Verrucomicrobium spinosum DSM 4136 = JCM 18804: one gene and its partner. The protein of the gene in region 1 binds, or shares a complex with, the protein of each later gene. Links are inferred from orthologs where the notes say so. Each region holds a gene or a part of one and is shown on either strand. Other genes may lie near its edges. The genes, in order: VSP_RS26205 and VSP_RS32105.

What was found.
Region 2: the proteins of VSP_RS26205 (region 1) and VSP_RS32105 are in contact, whole or in part, in a cryo-EM structure (PDB 7NYH), measured with the Escherichia coli proteins. The link is inferred for Verrucomicrobium spinosum DSM 4136 = JCM 18804 from one-to-one orthologs.

The regions. Positions count from the first base shown.
Region 1 is NZ_ABIZ01000001.1:6,410,743-6,418,284, forward strand. What follows is about bases 1-2,946. They hold VSP_RS26205 (NADH-quinone oxidoreductase subunit J family protein), read right to left. Parts: upstream 1,783-2,946; coding sequence 1,219-1,782; downstream 1-1,218. Other genes in these bases: nuoL (NADH-quinone oxidoreductase subunit L), read right to left, coding at 1-816; nuoK (NADH-quinone oxidoreductase subunit NuoK), read right to left, coding at 859-1,176; VSP_RS26210 (NuoI/complex I 23 kDa subunit family protein), read right to left, coding at 1,849-2,382; VSP_RS26215 (complex I subunit 1/NuoH family protein), read right to left, coding at 2,411-2,946. Outside these bases: more of VSP_RS26215, read right to left, coding at 2,947-3,604; VSP_RS26220 (NADH-quinone oxidoreductase subunit G), read right to left, coding at 3,608-5,338; VSP_RS26225 (hypothetical protein), read right to left, coding at 6,133-6,372; VSP_RS26230 (protein kinase domain-containing protein), read right to left, coding at 6,408-7,542. UniProt on the Escherichia coli protein: NDH-1 shuttles electrons from NADH, via FMN and iron-sulfur (Fe-S) centers, to quinones in the respiratory chain. The immediate electron acceptor for the enzyme in this species is believed to be ubiquinone.
Region 2 is NZ_ABIZ01000001.1:7,967,827-7,984,388, forward strand. The notes cover bases 5,234-8,170. They hold VSP_RS32105 (NADH-quinone oxidoreductase subunit A), read right to left. Parts: upstream 6,921-8,170; coding sequence 6,546-6,920; downstream 5,234-6,545. Other genes in these bases: VSP_RS32095 (tetratricopeptide repeat protein), read right to left, coding at 5,234-5,761; VSP_RS32100 (Dabb family protein), read right to left, coding at 6,147-6,464; VSP_RS32110 (hypothetical protein), read right to left, coding at 7,083-7,415; VSP_RS32115 (hypothetical protein), read right to left, coding at 7,547-8,170. Outside these bases: VSP_RS38475 (L,D-transpeptidase family protein), read left to right, coding at 1-721; VSP_RS32080 (amidase), read left to right, coding at 826-2,130; VSP_RS38480 (glucan biosynthesis protein), read left to right, coding at 2,713-4,254; VSP_RS32090 (SDR family NAD(P)-dependent oxidoreductase), read right to left, coding at 4,536-5,186; more of VSP_RS32095, read right to left, coding at 5,231-5,233; more of VSP_RS32115, read right to left, coding at 8,171-8,212; Holliday junction branch migration protein RuvA, read left to right, coding at 8,322-8,933; VSP_RS32125 (DUF2339 domain-containing protein), read right to left, coding at 8,953-10,938; VSP_RS32130 (sensor histidine kinase), read right to left, coding at 11,004-12,083; VSP_RS32135 (response regulator transcription factor), read right to left, coding at 12,086-12,763; VSP_RS32145 (EF-hand domain-containing protein), read right to left, coding at 13,192-13,497; VSP_RS42835 (AsmA family protein), read left to right, coding at 13,666-16,562. UniProt on the Escherichia coli protein: NDH-1 shuttles electrons from NADH, via FMN and iron-sulfur (Fe-S) centers, to quinones in the respiratory chain. The immediate electron acceptor for the enzyme in this species is believed to be ubiquinone.

The DNA of each region.
Region 1 (7,542 bases):
AACACGCACCAGCATGTACACCCCGGCCGCCACCATGGTGGCGGCGTGGATGAGGGCGGACACGGGCGTGGGGCCTTCCATGGCGTCCGGCAGCCAGACATGCAAGGGAGCCTGGGCGCTCTTGCCCATGGCACCAAGGAACAATCCAAGACCAGCGAGGGTGATGACCCACGGGAAGTGGTCCTTGATGTGATTGAGCGCGCCGCTTTCCATCGAGCCCTGAAGCTGGGAGATGGAGACGTGGCCGGTGAGCCCGAAGAGGATGAGAATGCCCGCCATGAAGCCAAAGTCACCCACGCGGTTCGTGAGGAAGGCTTTCTTTGCGGCATCGGCTGCCTCGGGTTTCTTGAACCAGTGGCCGATGAGCAGGTAGGAACTGACGCCGACCAGCTCCCAGAAGATGAACATCATCACCAAGTTGTCCGCCAGAACGATGCCGTTCATGGAGAACATGAAAAGTGAGAGCGCGCCAAAGTAGCGGGCGCGCGCATCGTCATCCTTCATGTACCCGAGCGAGTAGATGTGCACCAGCATGCCGATAAAGGTCACGATGAAGAGCATGCCGCGGCTCTGCGTATCCACCACGAACCCTATGTCGGCTGTAAAGGTGCCTACCTTCAGGTACTCATACAAAAGCAAGCCGTTGGGCTGGTCTGCCGCATCCAGGAAAATGAGCGCACAGCCGAACATGATGACGGACACGCCGGTCGAGACCAGGTGCGCCACATTCTTGAGCAGGCCGTGAAACAGCAAGATGACCAGCGCCGAAGCCAGCGGCAGCAGCAGCACGGTTCCTGTCAGTGAAATGGGTTCCATCGTGACGATATGAGAAAAGAAAATGATCCTTAACGGCGCGGGTTAGCCCTTGAGCTTCTCCACCGTGGTGATGTCCACACTCTGACGCGCCCGGAAGAGCGCCACAATGATGGCCAGACCCACGGCCACCTCAGCGGCGGCCACGGTGATGGTGAAGAAAACGAGCGCCTGCGCATTGTAGTCCGGCAGACCTTCCACAAGGCGGAAACGGGAGAACGCCACGAGCGTGAGATTGGCGGCGCTCAGCATCATCTCCAGGCACATGTAGATGGTCAGGATGTTGCGGCGGACCACGACGCCAACTAGGCCGATCGAGAACAGCAGGCCGCTGACAAGGAGATAATGGTTGAGGGTGACCATGGGAGGCTCTCGGCAGGAATCAGTTCGCTCAGTTGACCAGGCTTAGTTCACTTCACGCTTGCTCAGGATGACGACCCCGATGGTGCCAACGAGCAGGAGCGCCCCCATCAACTGGATCTGGAAGGGGTAGCGGTGGAAAAGGGCCATGCCGACAAGCTTCGTGTCTGGCAGAGACTTCTTGGCGAGGTCTTCTTTGATGGTCGGAAGCTTCTGGGTCTCAGCCGCAGCCTCAAAGTGAATCGGCACATCGGCGACGGTCTTCTTGCCAGCCTCAAGGCCGCCCAAGATCATGCCAAGCTGCACAATGAAGACGATGGCCAGCAGCGCCCCGCCCACCACGGAGAAGGCGTTCACCTTTTTGAGCGCCTCCGCCTTGATGTCCAGGAGCATGATGATGAAGAGGAACAGCACCATCACCGCGCCGGCGTACACCAGGATCTGGATGATACCGATGAAATAAGCGTCGAGGCTGATGAACAACGCCGCGAGACCCGCGAAGCTCATGACCAGGGAGAGGGCGCTCGCCACCGGGTTCCGCAACACCACCACCATCAGGCCAAAGACCAGGGTGAGCGCAGAGAAGAGGTAAAACAGAACGGCGGGCATGAGATGCGAGCAGGAATGATGCGAATGCGGTCGGGAGACAGGAGAAAAATTAGGGGCGGGACTGGACTACTTCAGCTCGTTCCACTTGTTGACGAGGCCTTCACGCACCCCGCCGATTTCATAGAGCTTCTTCTTGTCGTGGACCATTTCCGCACGGCTCAGGCCCGTGATGGCGTAGTCCTTGCGCAGGAAGATGGCCTGCTCCGGGCAGACTTCCTCACACATGCCGCAGTAGATGCAACGGATCATGTCGATGTTGAAGAGGCGCGGGCGCTTTTCGACCTTGGCCCAAGGATCCGTGGAGGGGATCTCCTCCGGGATGATGGTGATGGCGCGCGGGGGGCAGATGAACTCGCAGAGCTGGCAGCTCACGCAGCGTTCACGGCCATGTTCGTCAGTGACGAGGGCGGGCGCTCCGCGGTAGTGGTCAGGCAGGTTCGCATCCCACTTTTCCTCGGGATACTGCATGGTGACCTTCTTCTTGCCCCTGAGAATGGCAATGGCGTGGCCAAGCGTGATGAGCAGGCCCTTGGCAAGCGTGGAGATGAACCACTTCTCGTGCCATTTGAGTTTGGGGCGTTGTACAACAACCGTTGCCATAGGGCGTGAGGGAATCAGGTCAGAAAAATCAGTTCGGGAGCCACACGATGAGCGCGGCAGTGAGAATCACGTTGGCGAGCGCCAGTTCAAACATGACCAGCCAGCCTAGCTTCATGAGCTGGTCATAGCGGAAGCGGGGCAGGGTCCAGCGCACCCAGATGAAGAAGATGATGAAGCAGACCACCTTGGCCAGGAAGCAGCCGATGTGCAGCAGGCCGAGCCAGATGGGCGTGGCCCCTTCCACATAACCGAGACCAATCTGGGAACCCCAAGGGATGCTCCAGCCGCCGAGGAAAAGGGTTACCGCAAGACCGGACCCGATGATCATGGCCGCGTACTCGCCCATGAAGAACAGGGCGAACTTCATGGAGCTGTACTCCGTGTGATAACCGGCCACGAGTTCCGTTTCGCACTCTGGAAGGTCGAACGGTGCCCGGTTGGTCTCCGCGAACATGGCGACCACGAAGATAATGAAGGAGATGAAAACGGGGATCCAGAGGACGAGGCGCTTGAAGGTGAGCCCTTCACCCCAGAGCGGGAGGAGGAGCCAGCCGTTCTTGTCCTGGTACTGGGCGATCTTGGAGAGGTTCAGGTCTCCGAAGATCATGAGCACAGGGATGATGGAAAGGCCCAGCGCGATCTCATACGAGATCATCTGGGAGGTGCTGCGCACGCCGCCGAGGAAGGGGTACTTCGAGTTCGAGGACCAGCCTGCGAGCACGATGCCGTACACCCCAAGGGAGGCGATGGCGAAGATGTAGAGAGGGCCCACATTGAGGTCGGCAATGACCAGCTTGATGGGCTTTTGCAGCCAGGCACCTTCCACGCCGAACTTGGCCAGCCAGCTCAGGTCCAGCTCACTGCCGAAGGGCACCACGGCGGCGGTCATCATGGCCGGCACCATGACCAGCGCGGGCGCCAGCCAGTAGTAGAATTTCTTGACGTGGGCGGGAGTGAAGTCCTCCTTGAGGAAGAATTTCAAACCATCCGCCAGCGGCTGGATGAGGCCCGCCAGAGGGATGTCCTTCTTCCCGCCGAAGAGGGTGAGCGGGATGCCAGTGCGGTTTGGCCCCACACGGTCCTGGATGATCGCACTCACGCGCCGCTCAGCATAAACTGAGTAGGCGACCATGGGCAGGATGACCATGAAGCTGAAGAAAACGATCTTCACCGCCGCAGCGATGATGAAGGCGAGATTGATGCTGTCCAGAAAGCTTCCCATGACTTATCCCACGATGATGCCTTTGGCCTTGCGCTCGCGTTCCCGCTCCAGCAGAGGCACTTTTTCGCCCGTTTCCATGACCTGCACACCCAGTTCGCCGATGCGGGCGAGCGTCAGACCACTGAAAATTTCCACGTCGCCAGCCATACGCTTGAAGACGTCTTCCACGCTGTGAATGCCGTTGGAGCCAGCATAGGCGAGGATGATGTCGCGCAGGATTTCCCAATCATCGCGGGCCTCGCCCGGCGAGTTGACGGCCTTGCTCAGACGCTGAAGGCGGCCCGTGACGTTGATCATGCTGCCACGCTTCTCGGCATAGCTCGCCGCAGGAAGCACCACGTGAGAGAGCTCAGCGGTGGCGTTGGCCAGGATGTGTGAGGAGGCCAGGAAAGTCAGCTTTTCAAGAGCGGCCTTTTCCAGACCAGCCTTGATGAGGTTCTCACCCAAGGCGAGCACCACCTTGATGGCCCCGCTGTTGATGCCAGCGATAATCTGCGGGAGCTTCGCACCCGGTTCAGTGCCCCAGATGGCGCGTACGCCGTTGCTGTTGGGGTTCTGGTCGTCCGCGCGGAGGTAGTCGTCTCCACCGCCGGTGCGGGGCACAACGTCGTAGTTCTCGATGCCAACCGATTTGACGAGAGCGTGGGTGAGATAGAGCTCCTCATTGGTCATGCGACCGGAGGCAATCACCGCAATCTCGGTGGCTTTCACGCTCCGGAGTGCCTCGGCGACCTGATTCACGGCCAGTTTCCACGTGGTAGGATGGTGGCCGTTGCTCTTCTTGACCAGCGGCTGCGTCAGACGGTAGTCACTGTTCACAAAGTGGAAGTCCAGGCGGCCCTGGTCACACATCCACGTGGAGTTCACGTCGTTATTCTCCCGTGGCGTCTGGCGGTAAACTTCGTTCTGACGGCTGCTGATCTCAATATTGCAACCGCGGCCGCACTTCGTGCAGAGGCTCTTGGTCTCCTTCAGGAACCAGACTCGCATCTGGAACCGGAAGTCATTGGAGGTCAGCGCTCCCACCGGGCAGATGTCCACGGTGTTGAGGGAGTAGTTGTTCTCCAGGCGCTTGCCAGGGTGCACTGCGAGCGTGGTGTAGCTCCCGCGCTCGGTGAAGCCCAGCACGGGATCATCGGCGATCTCCGCCGTGAAACGGATGCAACGGGAGCACATGATGCAGCGCTCGTCGTCCAGACGGATGCGCGGCCCGATGTCCACGTTTTTCGGCTTCTTGACCTTCTCTTCACGGAAGTGGCTCTCGCCATTGCCGTGCTCGACGCTGAATTCCTGAAGGCGGCACTCGCCAGCCTGGTCGCAGATAGGGCAGTCCAGCGGGTGGTTGATGAGCAGCAGCTCCATCACCCCTTTGCGGCACTCCTCGCTCAGCTTGCCCTCGGTGCGGATCCCCTGCCCTTCGGCCACGGTGTTCGCACAGGCAATGACCGGACGCGGCATCCAGCCGATCTTGGCCATCCCAAATTCATCTTTCTCCGGCTCCTGCCCGGGTGCGGGACGCGGGGGCATCCCCATTTCCACGAGGCACATACGGCAGTTGCCGGGCGACGTGAGCTTGGGGTGGTAACAGTAGTGCGGCACCAGCGCCCCTACCTGACGGCAGGCTTCAATCATGCGCGTCCCCTTGGGGAACTTGTGCCAGACCCCATTAACCTGCACGTTCACCAAGTCCACGGCGGGTGGTGAAGCGGGGGCAGTTACGGCAGTGTTGCTCATGGAATGTGGTATCGCCCCACTATTTGTTTCAGGGAAGATCCAGCAAGCTGAATTTGTGAAATTTTTCACAAAGTCGGGTGTTGAGCCAGTGCGGCAATGGGCAGAAGCCAGTTGGCAGTAGGCAGTGCGTCAGTGGTCAAGGTGCTGAAAGCGGGAGGATGAGAGGGAGTCAGGGGGCTTGCGTGGGTTTGGTTCTTGGTTCGCCCGGGACTCGGACGCCGGGAGGCAGGATGTGCGTCAGGGGGCAACGATCCGGCGTCCCGCCGGGACGCGAGGGCCAGGAGATGGCGAGGTCCGGTGGTTGTCACCACCGGCTTCCGTCCGATATCCCTCTGGGACTGGCAGCAAGTGACACCGACTTCCTGTCGGTGCGTGGTACCGGCGTCCCGCCGGTGCAGTGGGCGAGCGCGGACTCCCGGAGGGTGTGGAGCAATCCGCCGCTCTTCGATCCCCTGCCTCACTATTACCCCTCGCCACCCATCGCCTCAGGTCTTCTGTCTTGTGTCTTCAAGTCTTGTGTCTCCCGCGCTGCGGGTCGGACTACGCCCGCAGCGTCGCCACAGGGGTAGTCCGGTTGTCTTAACCAGCTCAGGCAACGGAGGGGCGAGATGGTGCACACGACCGATGGAGGACCGGCGCAGATGGCCGTGCGCCCGTCCCGGAGGGACGCCGGAAAGCGAGAGATCTCCGATGGACCCGCGATTCCCCTGCCCTCCCATGAAGCACCCGATACCGCAGCTGAACCGGCGGGACGCCGGTAACACGCACAGGCGGGACGCCTGTGTCACCTCCTCTCAGATGTCGCCATCGATCTTCGAAGATGAAGCCCCGTTGGGAATGGGATGCTGGAACTGCTGCCCGGGGAAGAAGGCCTCCACCAGGGCCACGCCCAAACCCTCGGCACAGTTCCCAGTCCGGCCAAGGTCGTCGTTGATCCCCTGGCCCAGCATTTCGACGAACTGCTCACTGTTTTCGAGTCCCCGATGACATCCCGGCACGATCTTCCCAGGCCCGGCGGCCGCGCCGGGTTTCATGAAATCACAAAAACTCCACGAGGCATGCGTCACAATCAGAGCTGGGCGACCCGCTTGGCGGACTCCTCAATGGCAACACGGCTGCTGCCAGAGGAGGTCAGTATTTTAACAAACTCCCGCACCTGCGGGTTGTCGAGGGCCAGCTCGCTGAAGTAGGGATCATCGAGCGCCTGCGCCACGCTGATGCGCTGATCTGGATCACGGTGCAACAGCTTGTCGAGCAGAGCATCGAGACGCTCATCCGTGGGCGGCAGAGTGTCGGGATGATCCTTAGCCCAACGTTCGAGACGATATTCCGTAAAGGTCTTGGTGCCATCCTGGGCGTACTCAGCGATGTTGGTCGTGGTGCGCCCGGAGTTGCTGCCTTCAAACGGGGAGCCGCTGCCGTGCTCACCCGAGTAGGCCAGCTCACACATCGTGATGCCGAGCGCCCAGACATCCACTTTGGTGACATCCAGAACCTGGCCCGTAGTCACGCCTTCGCTCCTCTGAAGGCCCTTTGCGAGGGCGTCCAGCCCGCGGGTGGCCTCGCGCCACGCGGCCACCAGTTCATCCTTGTTGGAGTCCTGCAGTCCAGCTCGTTGTTGAATGTCCAGAAGCGTCCCCTTGACGCGTTGGAACTCCTCGATTGGCGCCTGATTTCCCAGTTGCCCACAGGCCGCCTCATAAGCCTCAAGATCGATGGAGGTGATCCACTCCTTGTCCATCAGACCGCGCAGCAGGGACTTGTGCGGGGGAAGTTGCATGAGTTCCAGAACCTCTGGAGGCAGATACGAGGGGGCATCAGGGAAGTGGTAATTCGTCGGCACCTCAAAGCGGCCCTCCTGCAGCCTCACCCCGGTGCCCAGGTCCCCCACTTTGCCCACACCATCGCGCCCCAGAAACACGTTCACCCCCTTGAAGTCAAGGTGCCCCACCCCGTTCTGATGGATGTGCCCCAGACCGCGGGCCATATCCCGGCACATCAGCCCCATGGCTTGCTGGCGCACGCGCCCCTGCTGGTCAGGCGAGAGACCAGTGAGCATTTCTGAGTCCCACAGCTTTCTGCCCATGCCGGAAACATCCCCATTCGGGCAGTACTCAAGGCAGATGGTGGTGTTCTTGCCATTGTGAATGATTCCCTCCAGGCGGACGAGGTTTTCGTGCCCGGCCTCGCCCTGAGCCTGACGG
Region 2 (16,562 bases), 1.6 Mb from region 1 along the record:
CCGCAAGAAGTATCTGCCATATGACTCGCTGCTGGAGTTTCTGACCGAGCGCTTTCATTGCTCGCCGGATCTGCTCGAATTCATCAACCAGCCTCTCAAGATGAGCAGGCTCAAGCCGGGAGACGTGGTGAAGGTCCCGAACGTGGAGCCGTTCCTCATCGAGCAACTGGAGCCCATCCCCAGCCTGCCAGAAGTGCCGGAATTTCTGAATCGGGTGATTCGCATCGACACTCGCGAAAAACTTCTGGGCGTGTATGAAGGAGACAAGCTGCTCGCCAGCGTGCCGATCACGACTGGCAGCGGATACCTTGCCACCCCTCCCGGCACCTGGAAGATCGTCGGCATCACGCAACTACCCACCTTCCGCTGGGACAAGGGGGTGCTGGAATACGGGGTGCGCACCAGCAACTACTACGAACTGCCCATCGGCCCCAACAATCCGGTGGGAGTGATGTGGATAGGCCTGAATCGTGCCGGCATCGGTGTGCACGGTACGAACCAGCCTCAAACCATCGGCCGCAGCGCCAGCCATGGCTGCATGCGCACCGCGAACTGGGATGTGGTGCGACTGGTGAAGCTGATCACGAAGGGCATGACCGTCATCATCGAAGGGCCGGCCCCCATCCCGCGGCCTGCCTACGAAAAGCCATCCCTTCCTCCCGCACCACTCCCGCCCGCCGAGCCTCCCAAACGCCGGTTCAAGTGGTTCTGGCAGAAGTAGGGGCACGCAAGCCCTTGGGGCATGATGCTTATCCTCTATCTTCATGGCTTAAGTTTTGCCCATAGAAGCTTGCCGGGATTTGTTCCAGGTCTTATGAATTCTTCATGAGCGCCTGCCTTGAGCCTCTCTGCCAAATCGCCCGCTCCTCTGGAGCGGTTCTAAGTCTGCTTGTGGTGCTGGGGGGCAGCAGCTGTTCCCCTCTGACGTACAAACAGGCCGCCACGCCTCCGCCACACGCTTTCATCAGCCATCGTGCGCCTCCCGATGGGAACACGAAACTGAAACTGGGCGTGAAGGACCTCATCGATATGAAGGGCGAGGTCACCACGGCCGGATCCGAGCGATATTACAAGCAGGGCAGGCCGGCGGCACAGGACGCGGAATGCCTGCGCCTCATCCGCAAACGCAATGATGTGGTGATCGTCGGCAAGACCAACCTCAGCGAGTTCGCGGTGGGCGTTTCCGGATCCAATGATTATTTCGGCACCCCGGTCAATCCGGTGGACAAGACTCGCGTCCCGGGCGGGTCTTCCAGCGGCTCCGCTTCCGCGGTGGGACTGGGCCTGGCCGATGTGGCGCTGGGTACGGACACGGCAGGGTCCATCCGTGTGCCCGCCGCCTGTTGCGGCGTGGCGGGGTTGAAGACGACCTTCGGGGCCATTTCCACCAAGGGCGTGTACCCTATTTCCCCCAACTACCTCGACACCGTGGGCCCCATCGCGCGGGATGTCAACGGCCTGGTCACGGGCATGGGATTGCTGGAGGAAGGGTTTGCCTCAAGATACGCGAAGGTCAAAGCTGCAAAACCAACAGCCGCTGTCGTCCGTATCGGACGGTTGAAGGTCCCCGGCACTGACCCGGCCATTGATCGCGCCATCGACGCCCGTCTGGCCGCCCGCGGCTTTCAGGTGGTGCCCATGGACAAAGACTTCCTCAACCAGTGGCTGAAGGCCCAGGAAAATGGAGGCCTCGTCGCCGCCGCAGCTTCATGGTATAACAACCAGAAGATCGAGAACGATGAGGGCATCGAGAACCGCGCCCGGAAGGCCTTCTTTGTGGGTGACATCATCTTCTCCCGCCGCTATAAGGACGAGGCCAAACGTCAGGCCGCCATCGCCGAGCGCGACCAGTTCGTGGCCCTCCTGAACCAGAAGTTCACCGAGGTGGATGCCATCGTGCTGCCTGTGATCCGCAAACCACCTCTGAAGCTAAACTGGTTTTTCACCGGCCTCTTCGAAGCCAAGTTCATGAAGATCCAGTGCACCATGGCCCCGAGTTATGCAGGCGTGCCCGCCCTGGCTGTGCCCGTGCCCATGGAAGGCTCCAGCTTCCCGGTGACGAGCATGCAGATTGTTGGGCCGGCACACAGTGAAGCAGCGCTGCTGAACATCGGGCGTCTCATGGAATAGCCCGGAATCGATGGGTTGATCATCCGCAACAACACCATCCGGCACGGGGGCTGGTTCTGCACCGCCCCCTGGTGATGTGGCTCATCCACTGTAAGGATGCGGTGAAGGAGGGCAATACCGCAGAGATAACGGGTGGCATCACTCCAAGGGTGACGAAGTGACTGGCCGACAACCCCTCAAAGGCGACATGTCACCCCGCCTCCGAACCCCAAGGGTTCGATGAATGCATCCTGAACGTGGCCCCACGCAAAGTTCCATTCGCGCAGCGCGGATGAGAAAACCCGCCACACGATTCAAGGCAGGCAAAGAAGGGGTGTCTGTTGCGCGAACCTGATCGCGTCGTCCCTCTGGAGGCTAAATGTGCCCGGATCGAGATTCATAGACCCGGAAGCTCTTGTTACCGCGATGCATTCTTGGGTTTTTCCAAACTAAAGACATTCACTAGCCGGAGCTAAATCACAGCCCAATTGAGAAAAAAACAAACCGAGGTCGGGTGAATAGCCCACCGGCCTGTCCCGTCTCAGGTGCAGACACTGCGCCGCCGGCTCCAATCCGCATCCAATTGCGGTCTATGAAACTACCATGAAATTTCTGTCAGACCCCACCCCGGGATTCACGGTTTTTGCCGTGTTCATCGGCCTAATTCCTGCCCTGTCAGCGCGTGATCCTGAGCCGCCAGACATCCGCAACCTCCTTGACCTTGAGGCGTATGCGTCAGAACTCGCGCAAAAATCGCACGTCACTCCCACCCCGGATCTGGATCCATTTTTCTCGAATCTCAACTACGACGACCACCGTCGCATCCAGTTCCGCAAGGACCGTTCGCACTATGCAAATGCAGGGCCGATGGCAGTCGAGTTCTTCCATCCCGGCTGGATGTTCAAGAAGCCGGTGCATTTCTATGAGATCCAAGCCGGTCAGCCGGCCAAGGTGCCCTTCGATCCCAAAGAGTTTGACTACTTCGGCCTCAAGGTGCCGGAAGGTGTGTCCTATCCCGACGGCTACACCGGCTTCAAGATTGCGGCGGTGGACCGCGCGACGGGCAATAGACCGGAGTTCCTCGCTTTCAACGGCGCGAGCTACTTCCGCGCCGTGGGCGCAGGGCTGGGGTGGGGGCTCTCTGCCCGCGGCATCGCCATCAACACCGTGGGTGGTGCCCCCGAGGAGTTCCCAGATTTCACCCATATCTGGTTCTTCAAGCCCAAAGAGGGAGACACAACCTTCCGGTTTCTCGCCCTGCTCAACGGCCCCAGCATCACCGGGGCCTATGAATTTGAGGTGCAATACGCCGCCACGACGACCACCTCAGTGACGGCCTCGCTCTTTCTCCGCAAACCGGTGGCGCTGCTCGGTGTGGCCCCGTTTTCCAGCATGTTCTGGTTCGGGGAAAACACCCAGCCGAAACCGGAGGACTTCCGGCGGGAGGTGCACGACTCCGACGGACTCCTCTTTGAGCAGGAGGGGCAGCCCGTGGTGTGGCGACCGCTGGACAATGGCAAGCAGATGCGTCACAGCGTATTTGGCATCGATCAGCTCAAGGGCTTTGGCCTCCAGAAGCGGGACCGCGATTTCCGCAACTTCGAGGACCTGGAAGCCCGCTATCATGAGCGCACCGCCGTGTGGGTGGAGCCGCGTGAGGGATTTGGACGCGGCCGTCTGCACCTCATCGAGCTGAGCACCGGTGAGGAGACATGGGACAACGTTGTCACGTTTTGGGAGCCGGAGACTCTGCCCACCGCCACACAGCCGATGCGTATTTCCTACAACCTGCAATGGCAGGATGGGCACACCCATCCGCTGGCCCGGGTGATCGCCACCCGTTGGGGGGCGGCACCGCGCGCTCTTGATCTTCCGAATGTCTGCACGTTTGTGGTGGATTTTGCCAAGGGCTCCATCGGCGCGACGAAGGCCGGCGAGTGGGTTCCCCAATGTGGAGTGAACGTACGCGGCGGCGCTGCAAAACTGGTGGGCAGCAAGGTGCAGTCAAACCCTGAAACCAACGGCTGGCGCGTGAGCCTGAACGTGGAGATCCCGCCAGGCACCGATCTGGTGGAATTGACCTGTGACCTTCTGGATGAGGGCCGCCCCGTGTCGGAGAGGTGGGACTATCAGTGGCGGCGGTAGATGGCGCTCCCCTACCCGCTGCCGCCCTGCGCCAGACCTCAGTCGTAGCTGCGTTTGTCAAAACGGGTCGGGCCACATGCCACCCACCACGCCCACCTGACCTCACATGGCCGCTCGACCCCTCCGCACTTTCACAAGTGCAGCTACGAACTGCCCGCTGGCGCCCTGCGCCAGACCTCAGTCGTAGCTGCGTTTGTCAAAACGCGGTCAGGCCACATGCCACCCACCACGCCCACCTCACCCCACACGGTCATTCACCTCACCCCACACGGTCATTCACCTCACGCCGGCCGGTTGAGCCGGCTGTCCAGATTAAAGATTTGTCCGGAGGTGTGCAGCAGGAACCGGTCGAGGTGGGCGATGAAACAACTCACTTCCTTCGTGGTGTTGAACCTGCCCAAGGTGTGCGCCGCCAGGAAGCTCCTCTTCAAGTCCTCCCCAAGACCGGCTGTCATCCGGGTTTCCATGAACCCGGGGAGCACACAATTCACCCGAATGTTCCTCGCGCCATACTCGGCGGCAAGGCTCTGCGTCAATCCCATCAACCCCGCCTTGGCCGCCGCATAGTTGGCCTGGCCGACCGGCCCCCGCCATCCGGAGAAAGAGCCGATAAAGACGATATGGCCCCGGCGCTGGCCGCTCATGCGGTTCAATGCCGCGCGCGCTGCCCGGAAGGCACCGCTGAGGCAGGTGTCGAGAACATGATCAAAATCCATCTCCTCCATCTTCAGCATGCTCGCATCGCGACAGACCCCTGCATTGCAGACGAGGAGATCCAGCGCCTCCAGCCCGCTGACAAATGCTTCCACCGAGGTCGAGGACGTCACATCCATCTCCGTCCGTCCCGGGGCATGCACGGCGTATCCCTGCCCGGTCAGTTCAACATGAAGGGCTTGAGCGAGATCGCCCAAGCCCCCTGTAATCAGTGCCACTGGTGCATGCATGCCCACCCACTACCATCAACAGGAAGCGCTGGCTAGCCCGCCGGACTGGTGAAGAGGACGGCAGCGGTGTCGTAGCTGATGCGCACGCCCGCCACCTGAGCGAGGTAGTTGAGCACCTCGCTCAACGGCATGTTGCTCAGATTCAGGCTCACCGTCTTCTTGCCAATCTCAGGAGTCTTCAGGATGATGTTGGGGATCACCTTGTCCTGAGTGACGGCTTTGACCTTCATGCGCACCGCGAGAATGGCCTCGCTCAACTCCACATCGGCAAATTCAATTTTGTCGATGATGATCTTTTCGTAGCTTTTGCGGAGCATCACGTTGTCCTTGCCCAGTTTCTCCTCGATCTGGGCCATCATGGCGCGGGACTGCGTGTGATTGGGGTTCACTGCCAGCACTTTGGCCAGTTTTTCCCGTGCAATATCAAACTGCCCAGCATAGAAGGCGGCGCGGCCATCCTGGTAGAGCACGTGGAGGGGTTCATCCGCCGCGCGGGCGATAGACTGGCCAAGCCAGACAGTGGTGGCCACCAGAAGGGCAGCGAGCAGGGCGTTCGTTTTCATAATTGAAAAGGGGGAACAACCTTCATTGTGCCCGCAATTTTCAAAAAAGGTCAAGAGCATTCCCTTGGGATGGACAACCTCAGCAGCAGATAGGCGCGTTCAAACAAGGCATCTACGCAACCTTTGGTTTTTTTTTCGAGCGGTGCGAAGTGGAAAATTGAGGGCCGGAGGCCCGGGATCTTGCCAGCCTCGGGCAACATGATCGCCGAAGAGATGTTGAGTCTGCAGGCCCGACGCCATCAAATCTGCCCACGACAATCTTCCCTGAATGAGTCGCGCCTGTAGCCCTATGTCTATTGTTTATCAACAACCTTGGGCGTTGCCCAAACTGACATCTGGCCGGCCTTTCGGCCCTTCTGAGGCTCTGAATTTCCGCCCTCCCCCTTCAGGAATACTTCACGTCTTTGCGGGGCTCCATCTCAAACACCATCACCTGCTGGGTCTCCACCGAGCGGTGCACCACTTCGAGGAGGAACTTGTAATAGTGCGGGTCGTCCTGAAGGATGGCCAGCTTGTCCAGGCTTTCGGCCTCAATGCTGACGAACCAGTGCCAGGGGTCGGAGATCTTGATGCGCTTGCCGACATTCAGGTGCAGCACTTCCCGGATCTTGAGCAGGATGGCCCGGGTGGTCCACATCATTTCCTCCAACCGGTCCGCCGTGACGTCCGGTTTCAGAGTGAAGAGGGAGACCTGGCAAATCATAACTCCACCATTCGCGCTTGGTCCGTCACGCGGTGCTCGCACCGCACTCACGTGGAGGTCTTATCGCCCCTCCCAACGAGACTAGGAACTCCAGTCGAGAGCCTTCTTGCGCCAGGCGTACAGGAACGCCACCAGCAAGATGCCCACGAATGACAGCATCCACCAGAAGATGGCCGCGCCGAAGACGGCGACGTAGTCTTTGAAAATGACCGCCCAAGGGTACATGAAGACCACCTCAATGTCGAAAAGCACAAAGAGCATGGCCACGATGTAGAATTTCACACTGAACCGGGGCTGAGCCTCGCCCAGAGGGAGCATGCCGCACTCATAGGCGGAATCCTTCATCTTGTTCCGCTTGGCTGACTTCCCTGCAAGCACGCTGGCCAGAAGCGTCACCCCGGCAAAGCCGGCGGCCATGAGCATTTGCATCAGCACAGGGAGATAGTTCTCAAGCATGACAGGAGGGGAAGGAAGACCGCAACAAAGGGCTAAAAACGGTGCTGTAGGGTAGCGCGGAGGACCGGAACGTCAAGGAGGCATCAAAAAAGCCGCCCTGGAAAAGGGCGGCTTGGTTTTTGAAAGTTGGATTTGTGGGAACAGCGCGGACTGGTGCCGCTATTAGCGGGCGGCAGCGGCAGCGGCAGCTGCGGCTTCTGCGCGGGCCAGCGTATGAGCGCTGGATGCCATTTCAATACCTTTAAGCCCACGATAGCTCTTCAGTTTCTTCTCCACGAGGCCACGGCCCACAAGGTTCTGAAGCTTTTCATAAGAACGGAGCCGTAGCATTTCTTCGCCCCCGCTAACTGCGTTTTTTAGCTTTAGGTTCTCGTACACGAGCCCGAACAGAATGTTGAACTCATAAGTCTTGCCATCCGAGAGAACATTGACCAACTCATCAGTGACATGGTCAGGAACCCGACGTGAAAAACGTGTTTTTCTTACGGTAGCCATAGACCCGGAGTATAGCACCGCGCAAGCACGTTGGCGAGTTTTTGTTTGATTTCACAGGAAAAATCCACGAATTCCAGCCCAAAGTTGCCTTTGAGGATAGAATTTTCCTGCTCCTCCGTATCCGCCGAATCTCAGCGGCTCGTGAAATTCCCCACCACCGTCATCTCAGCACTCTCGGCCTTGAGGGAAAAGATTTCCTCACTGGCAGGGAAAGCAGAGGAGTCGAATCGATCTTGAAGATCGTCTGCGAATTCCTGAATAGCCTCCGCTCCGGCTGGGAAAACATAGAGGGAATTGCGGTCCGGCGTCACGACCCAGACCTCTTTGCCAAAGACTTTCTCAAAGATCTTTCCCAGAGAAGGGGCCGTCAGCAAGCAGGGGAAGAGGTGGTCTTCCCCCCGGTACACGGCGTAGATGACCTTTCCGGCTTCGTTTTTGATCAGTTCCGGCTGAAGACTCGCCAGCCGGCGGTCGGCAGCCTCGGCCGCTTTCCGTTGAAAGCTATCGGCGCTGATGCCCAGCTTGTTGAATTCTGACTCCGTGTAGGGCACGAGTCGCGAGGTTGAGGGATCCAGCTTCACTGGGGTGAACACCGTCAGCCGGGCCTTCGCCAGAGTCAGTGAGATGGAGGAGCGGACCACCTTGGGCTCTGGCAGCAGGAGGTAGTTCTCCACCCGGATCGGCACGGCCTTGGGGGTGGCCCCGGCAGGAGACTGGGCCAGCACGGAGGAGAACGGGGCCACGAGGACGGCGCAGGTGGCTGCCGTGCCGAGGAGAGGGAGAAGGAAGCGTCTCACGCCGCCACGTTCCCTGAGGTGGGCCATTCTTCAACTGGCAAATGCCGGGGCCAGGCACGACGTCACGCTTTCCTGTTGCGCGAGTGCGTCGTCAGACGGATGTGGCCCCATGATCGCCTACCTCCGCGGCCACTTGGTCGAAGCCCTGCCCAACCAGCTCACGGTGGACGTCAACGGCGTAGGCTATCTCTGTCTGGTGCCCCTCTCCACCTACGACCGGCTGGCGGGTACGCAGGGGGAGGTGAGGCTGCTGACGCACCTCAACATCACCGAGCGCGATCACACGCTGTTTGGCTTCGCCACCGCTGAGGAGCGGGACCTCTTCCGCCTCCTGATCAATCGCGTGAGCGGCATTGGCCCCAAGATGGCGCTGGCGGTGCTCAGCGGCATGGCCGTGGGCGACTTTAAAGACAACGTCATCCGCAACGACGTGACCGCGCTCTCCCGCATCAGCGGAGTGGGCAAGAAAACGGCGGAAAGGATCGTGCTGGAACTGAAGGACAAGGTGGGCATCGTGGATACCTGGCAGGCCGCCCGGAGCACGGGCAACAGTCTGGTGCCAGACCCCACCCAGGCTGCGCAGACGGATGCGGTGCTCGCGCTCATCGCCCTCGGCTTCAAGCAGACCGAAGCGCAGAAGACGGTGCAGGATCTCGTGAAGAAGGCAGGTGGCGTGGTCAGCGCGGACAAGCTCATCCGCGATGCTTTGAGGAACCTCTGACAGTCGGCCTCCTGGCGCCTTACTTCAGCGTCTCCCAGTTGGAATTGCCCAGCCCCTTCTCGATGAACCAGTCGAGGTTCACCGACTTGGGGTCGTTGCCCAGGCGCTTCACCCGGGCCCGCTGGGTGTCCACGAGGAAGAACCCCCTCATGGGGAACACGCGCAGGCCCCGGTAGTCCAGCGCCCACGCCATGACGCGGTGTACCCCGGGAGGGAGCTGCTCAAAGCTGAACCGGCCGGTGAATTTGGCGAGCCCCTCATTCGGCAAATGACCCTCGGGCACATGGGTGAACTGGAGGTCACGTGCCATCACCTCCATGAAGTACAGGGGCAGACCTGTGACTTGGGTGACGTGGAAGATCTCCCAGTGCCCATCGTGGGGGTCTTTATAGGTCAGCAGCACCGCATCTGCCACCCTCTCGCGATTGGGCAGGCAGGCATAACCCCAGACCGCACCGGAAACTCCCTGCTCGTCATTAGTTTGCACCACGCAGGCAGAGAGTTCTGCGGTATTGCTGCTGAGCAGCTTGGGGGTGAGGCTGAAGTTGTCCAACCGGGAATTCTTGAGCATGGCGGGCCTGAGGTGGCCCAGGTCATCCGCCTTGCGCGCCAAGTTGCGATTCCCCGCCACATCCCCCTCCACGGCAAGAGGGAGCTTGTAGAAGAGGGTGTTGGCCGCGCCGCGGAGCCGTGAGGATTCCCACACGGCCATCATGCGCCAGCCGAAGGACCACGAGATGGCCTGCATGAAAATCAGGGCAAAGGCACCTGCTGTGAGAGACTGGAGAATGAATCGGCGGAGACCTGGCTGATGCTGACCCAGATGCCGGGCAATGAGCCAGACGAGCACAATTAAAGCCACCGTAAGCGGCACGGCGTGGATGACATACCGGGCATGCACGGCATTGTCTCCCGTCGTGGTGGCCCAGGAACGGCCAAGAGAGGTGAGAAAGGCCGCGCCCACGGAGTAGGTGCCTAGCAGGAGCCAGGGAAGCAGACGCTCACGAAGCGCCTGCTCGCGGAAATGCCGGAGCCAATAAGCTGCGCATCCGCCAAACAGGGCCAGGGATGAAGCGCCCAACCACAGGCTGGTATGCATGAGGGACAGGCTCGATCCCCGGGCCAGATGGCACCCCAGGAAGCGGAGGATGAAGCTGGCGGCGGCCTTCGGCCGACGGACGAACTCGCTGACGTTCCGCCCCATGGTGGCCTCCTCTCCTTGTTTGTAGGAGAAAGCTCCGTCCACTTCGTTCTTCAGGCCGTGGAAGTAGAGGATAGCCGTGATCCCAAAAATGAAGAGCCAGGCCACCAGGAACCACTGGCGCTCCCTCCCCGCCTTCAGCGCACCGGACCACCAGATCATGGGCACCATGAGCACCCAGACGAGCAGGCCGGTGGCAAAGGTCTGGGTGGCACACTCTGCACAGAGGACGGCGAGCACGAGGCGCAGCCACGCCGGCCAATGGGACCGGAGCAGTACCACCAGCGCGGTGGTGAGGAAGAAGGCCGGACAGGCCACCTGAAACATCATGGGCCACAGCACGATGCGGTACTGCATGGGGGACAGGATGGAAACACTGGCCAGCGCCAGCAGCGGCCACCACTGGGCAAACGCGGCACCCGAGGTGCGACGGATGAGCAGGCCCACATTTGCCGTTGTGAAGCAAAGCAGCAGCCAGGAGAACCACATCTGGCGGGTATATTCCCCGGGCCAGTAGTGGTGAAAGAGCATGATCACCCCGCGGACGAAGGCCATGCGGTGCTCCATCTGCACGAGGAAAAAGTCCCGCCAGGTGAGCTGACCTGCAGCCGCCTTCACATCCATGTCCACGAACATCCAGTCATCCAGAAAGGGGATGTTCACCTTATACTCCTGGATCATGCGATTCAGGAGGATCGCAGGCAGGAGAATGAGGAGCCAGCAGCCACTCTTCTTGAGCACGGGCAGCCACGCTGCCAACCGGGACCGCCAGGTGCCCGCCGCATGAGTGTTGCTTGAAGTCATAGGCCGTCCAGTCATCCGGTCTCAGCAAGAGCACCCGATGAAGCCTCTGGCAGGTGAATTTTCCCTCATCCCAGTGTGGCCTGGCCAGACAGCGTCAGACCTGCCAAGGGCACTCTCAGGGTCATCACGGTGTTGTCCGGCTTGGAGGCGGCGGTCAGGGAGCCCTTGTGCTCTTCCGCGATCCATCGGGCAATGCTGAGCCCAAGGCCGCACCCTTCTGTGGTGCTGCCCCGGGAATTCCCGCTGCGGAAGAAGCGGTCAAAAATCTTGGGCAACTCGTCTGGACCGATCCCCCGCCCGCCGCTGCGCACGGTGATCACAGCCTGCTCACCCTCCTGTCGCAACTGGTACTCCACATACCCATCCAGCCGGTTGTACTTCACCGCGTTGTCCGTGAGGTTCAGCAGGAGCTGGCGCAGGCGGTGGCGATCCCCCCGTACACTACAGGGTGTGCCGATGACCACGTTCACGCTGAGATTGAGCGTCTGCCCCAAGATGGAGGCTTCCCCAGCAGCGTCCCGCACCAGCTCAGCCATGTCCAGATCCTCCACCAGGAGGTGCACCTGATGAGCATCTGCCTGGGTCAGGAAGGTGAGACCAGAGACGATGCGGTTGAGTCGCTCGATCTCGTCCAGCCAGTTTGCCACCCGGTCCCGGTGGGTCTCGGACAGGGCGGTATCCATGAGGGCCTGCTCAAAACCGTTGCGCAGGATGGTGAGCGGGGTCTTCAGCTCATGGGACGCATGCAGGGTGAACTCCCGCACCTCCTGAAACGCCGTGTCCAGACGCCGTGTCATGTCATTGAGCACAGAGGTCAGACGATCCAGTTCATCGCCGGTACCCCTCAGGGGTATCTGCTGGTGCAGACTGTCCTGGTTGATCTTCTCCGCTGCCTGGGTCAGGGCCAGAATCGGGGAAAGCGCCCGCCGGATGAGCCACCAGCTCACGGCCCCAAGCAGCAAGACGGGAACACATGACGCCGCCGCAGCCGCAAGAAAGTAGGACCAGTCTGCGGTGCCCGTCCCCTGAAGCGGCCCCCCTTCCCTGGCCAGTTCCAACCAGGTGAACAGGACCGAAATGACTCCGGCAAGCAGGAACAGACAGGTGTGCGCCCAGAAGAGCCGTGTGCGCAGGGACCTTTTCATTTTCATGGTTGCTTGTCCGACATCAGGTAGCCCACTCCCCTGACGGTGTGCAACAGCGGAATAGCGTGCCCCTGATCAATCTTGTCGCGCAACTTGCGGACGTACACATCCACAAGGTTCGTGCCCGGGTCAAAGTTGTAGTCCCAGACGAGGCGGAGCAGCATGGTGCGATTGCAAACGGTGTCCACATTCTGCATGAGCACCTGCACGAGCCGGAACTCGCGAGGGCTGAGCTCGATGTTCTTGCCAGCCCGCTGGGCCACGCGGTGGGGCACATCCAGCGTCAGGTCCGCCAGACGCAGGAGGATGGCACCCGACTCCCCTCCCCGGCGGGCGATGGCGCGAATACGGGCCACCACCTCCCCCATGGAGAAGGGCTTTGCCAGGTAGTCATCCGCCCCGGCATCCAGGCCGCTGATGCGGTGGTCCACATCGCCCCGGGCAGAAAGCATGAGCACCGGGGTGGAGTTATGCATGGCCCGAAGCTGTTTGACGATGGAGAGCCCGTCTTTGCCAGGCAGCATGATGTCCATGATCACCGCATCAAAGGCCTGGGTGCTGATGCACTGCACGGCTTCGTCACCGCGCATCAATACCTCGGCAGTCCAGCCCGCGTCCGTGATGGATTCCCGCAGGGCTTCGGCCGTGCGAGGGTCGTCTTCCACTACCAGTATGGTCATGATTTCAGGGGCTCGCCCCGGAGCGGGGCAAAAAAGAAAGGTGATTGAAAGGGATACGGATGCTCAGATGGAAGATTCCCAGCTTCCAGCGAAATGGCCTTCATGGAAACTCGAATGAATCAAGTTTCATACGGGTCTGAGCGGTGCCGCAAGCTGGAGGCGAGTATGGGTTTTTAGAAGTTTTTCATGACACCGAGGCGGAGCAAAGTATTCGAGAGCTTTCGTTAGCCCAGTATTCAAAGCAGGGGGGGCCGACTGACGAGCGAAAGCTCTGGACTCCCCTCCCCGCCCCCCTTTGGTCATCGAGTGACGCTGGACGGCATGCTGCCGGGCAAGGCTCCCTTCAAAGTACGGGTACAGCACCGGAGCCCAGAAAGCGTTGCCGCAGGTGAAACCTGGGCACTGCTTCCTCGATCGCACACAGGACGCTAGTCCCCGGCCTGCTGATTTTTGCGGGCCGCTGCTTGAGTGCGGTGGTGGGTGATTTCTTCCGGGGTCAGCAGTCCATCCCCATTGTCGTCGGCAGAGTTAAAGCGCCGCTCCAACTGGGGAATGGTCAGGCCGCGACCCTGGTTCGCGGTGACAAATTCCGGCCACGTCAGAGGGTGCGGCGGCACCGCCATGATGCGGGTTTTTTTCCGACTCTCCACTTTGGGTTCGAAGAACCACCAGACACAGGAGGAGGACATGAGGGTGGCCCCGAACAGGGCGATGGTGCGCACCAGGACAATCATGACAGAGACAGGCGGGAGGTGGGGCGGAGACGCGCCGAGGGTGCAACCTTTCCTTCCGGATTGCAAGCATATCAAAAAAACTGATCTTGTTTGGCGGACTCAGCACGCGAGCGGCAACTGGCGTCCGAAGTCCTCGCAATTCCCGCTGCATCCTCTATCCTGCCCACCATGCCCGAGGCGTCTCCCCAGCCCAAGCGTCCCCGCCGGTTCTGGCGGCGTTTGTTCCGGTGGATCTTCCTGCTGGGATTCCTGAGCGTGCTCGCTCTGAGCGGCGGGTTGTGGTGGGGCTACGTGGAACGCGTCAGCCTGGCCAACCGGGCCTTGGCACAGATCGGCCCGTATCAAGCCCAGCTGGAGGGACTGGACCTGAACCGCAACGGCCACCTGGAAGTGCGGGGCCTGGTGCTGAAGGACCGGCAAAGCGGTGCGACGGTGCTGCGCCTGCCGCGGGTGACGGGAGAAGTAGGCATGGATCACCTCCGGTCCAAGCGGCTGACTGAGATCACGGTGGAGGAACCCGAAATCCTGGTGGATCAGCGCTGGCTGCAAGGGTCCCCCGCAGCTCCCCCTGCCAAGCCGGTGGACCCCACCAAGCCGCCCGTGCTGGCAGGTTATTCCATCGGTCGTTTCCGCGTCAAAAATGCCAGGATCAGCTTTCATCCCAATGCCCGGACCACGGCCGAGGTGACGATCAACTACGAGGCGGAGGATGTGGCGGTGGACGCCAGCGGTCGAATTCGCAGCGGAGAGCAGGAACTGGCGCTACAGCAAATCAAGATCAACTCGGAGTCCGATGGGGCCCGCCCGGTGCGGCTGGAAGAATTTCGGATCAAAGGCCGGGTGAAGGAGGGGGTGCTGGAACTGGATGAACTGGCCTTACAACAACCCGAACTCCATGCCACGCCAACCCTGCTTGCTGCGCTGATGGGCACGGCCGCAGAGATGAAAGAACAACACGTGGCGCGGCAGGCAAAAAGCAAACCAGACACGGTGCCCGTGATCAAAACGCCGGAAGTGAGCGCCGGAGCGGGATCCCTGCTGACCGGTATTCGCATCGGCCGGCTGGAGATTGTGGACGCCGGAGTTTCGGCGAAGCGGTTCGTGGAGGGCAACCCCATGGGCATGGTGCTGCCAGAGAGCGAAGTCCACTTCACCTACCGCACCTCTGGCATCGAGTGGCGGTTTGGACAAGCCCCCACCATGGGCGCTCATGCGCTGGAGGTGGCCTATCTGAGCGTGGCCGCTCCCGGCAACCAGGGCCACATACGCATGAAGGAGGCCCAGCTTCAGGTGGCAAAGCTCCAGGAAGGGCAGCCGGTACGGGTGGAGCGGCTTCAGATGCTGGAGCCTCAGGTGCGCTGGACCCCGGTGCTCAGGAAACTACTGAATCAGGTTCGTGGCCAACAGGCCGCTCCGGCCGCCGACGCCGTGCCAGACTCAGCAAATGCTGCCAGGAAGGCAGTGTTCCCCGGTGTGCTGCTGGTGAAGGCGGACCTGGATAAGGCCGATGTATCCATCAAGGATGCGCAACTCATGCCTTTCTCCCTGGAAGTGAAAGGCGGCGTGAACACAACCGACCTGCTGCTGGACGCCACCGGCTGGCACTCAGCGCAACGCCAGTCTCTGGCGGTGGAGCAAGTCAGGCTGACCTTCCCCCCTGCCCCAGGCGGTGCCACCAAGAAGCCCTGGCTGGAACTGCCGCGCGGGGAACTGGTGATCACCCCCGATGAATGGACCCTCACCAAACGTGTGGAGCGGCTCATGCTGGAAAAACCGGTGGTCAGAATTCGGGACGGCAATACCCCGTGGCTGACCACTCGCTCGACCGAACCGGACCTGGCGGGGCCTCCCTATCCGGTGCCGGAAGGTCCGCCCCCACCCGTCGCGGAGGGGCCGGAGACGGCCAGGGTGTCACAGATCGCGGAAACTACCTCTGCGGCGGAAAAGCAGGAGCCTGCAGAGGATGACGGGATGCCCTGGTGGAAGCAGCTCCACTTTGGCGAGGTGCGGGTGCGGGAGGGGCTCGTGGACCTGCTGGGTGACCTGCCCAAGCCGGTGGATGCCCGTGCCACCATCCACCTGAGCACGGACACCTCCTCAGAGGACGACCCGCTGCACCGGGTGAAGATCGAAAACTTCTCCGCCAGCCTGCCCACCCTTTCCCGGCTGCCCTTCCCCGTGGCCCAGGCCACCGCGCTGGAGGGGGCGGTGCGGCTGCCCCAGATGTGGACCCAGCGGCGGATCGAGGAACTCAAGCTCACCGGTGCAAGCGTGGACGCCGGGGAGCCGCTCATGCGGCTCTTCGAGACCGAGACACCCGGCAAGAACGCAGAGGCCATGGCAGAGAATGATGCGACAGAGGAGCTGCCCGGCCCTCCCATCCCCAAACCAGAACCAGCCGCCACTGCTGAAGCACCGGCCCCGCCGTGGGAAGTGGGTCAAATGGCCGTGGAGCAGACTCAAGTAACCATCTCGAACCTCATTCCCGGTCTTTCCTCCGTGAAGTTCGGCGTGGCGTTTGATGCCAGGGACCTCCCGCTGTCTCCAGAGGGGCTCTCCTCCCACATCGCCCCCCAGCGCATCGAGCTCGCCAACTTGCGTGTGCCTTCGCCGTATGAACCGCTGCGCCCGGTGGCGGAGCTGGACAGTGTGTTCCTCAGTTTCACCCTGGGCGGGCTCATGCGGAAGGAGATCGACAAGGTGGAGATCGTGAGCCCCACGCTCTATGTGGGTGAGGACCTCTTCTGGTATGTGGACTACTACCGCAAGTACGTGATGGAAGGGGCCAAGCCGGGCATGCCAGTGCCCATGGTGGTGGCGGCCGGGGATGACCCTGCCTTCGTCCAGGATGTGGCCGCTGCGGTGGTGGCGGCAGAGCCTCCTACAAGCCAGGCAGCCTGGAGTGTGAACACACTGCAGGTGCACAGCGGAAAACTCATCGTAGCCCCCAAGGGCAAGCCCCTCAAAGGGTTCCGCGATCCCTTCCCCTTCAACATCAACACCCAGGTGACCCGCGGCACCCTCCAGGCGGATCTGGACATCCCGGAGGACACCTATGAGATCCC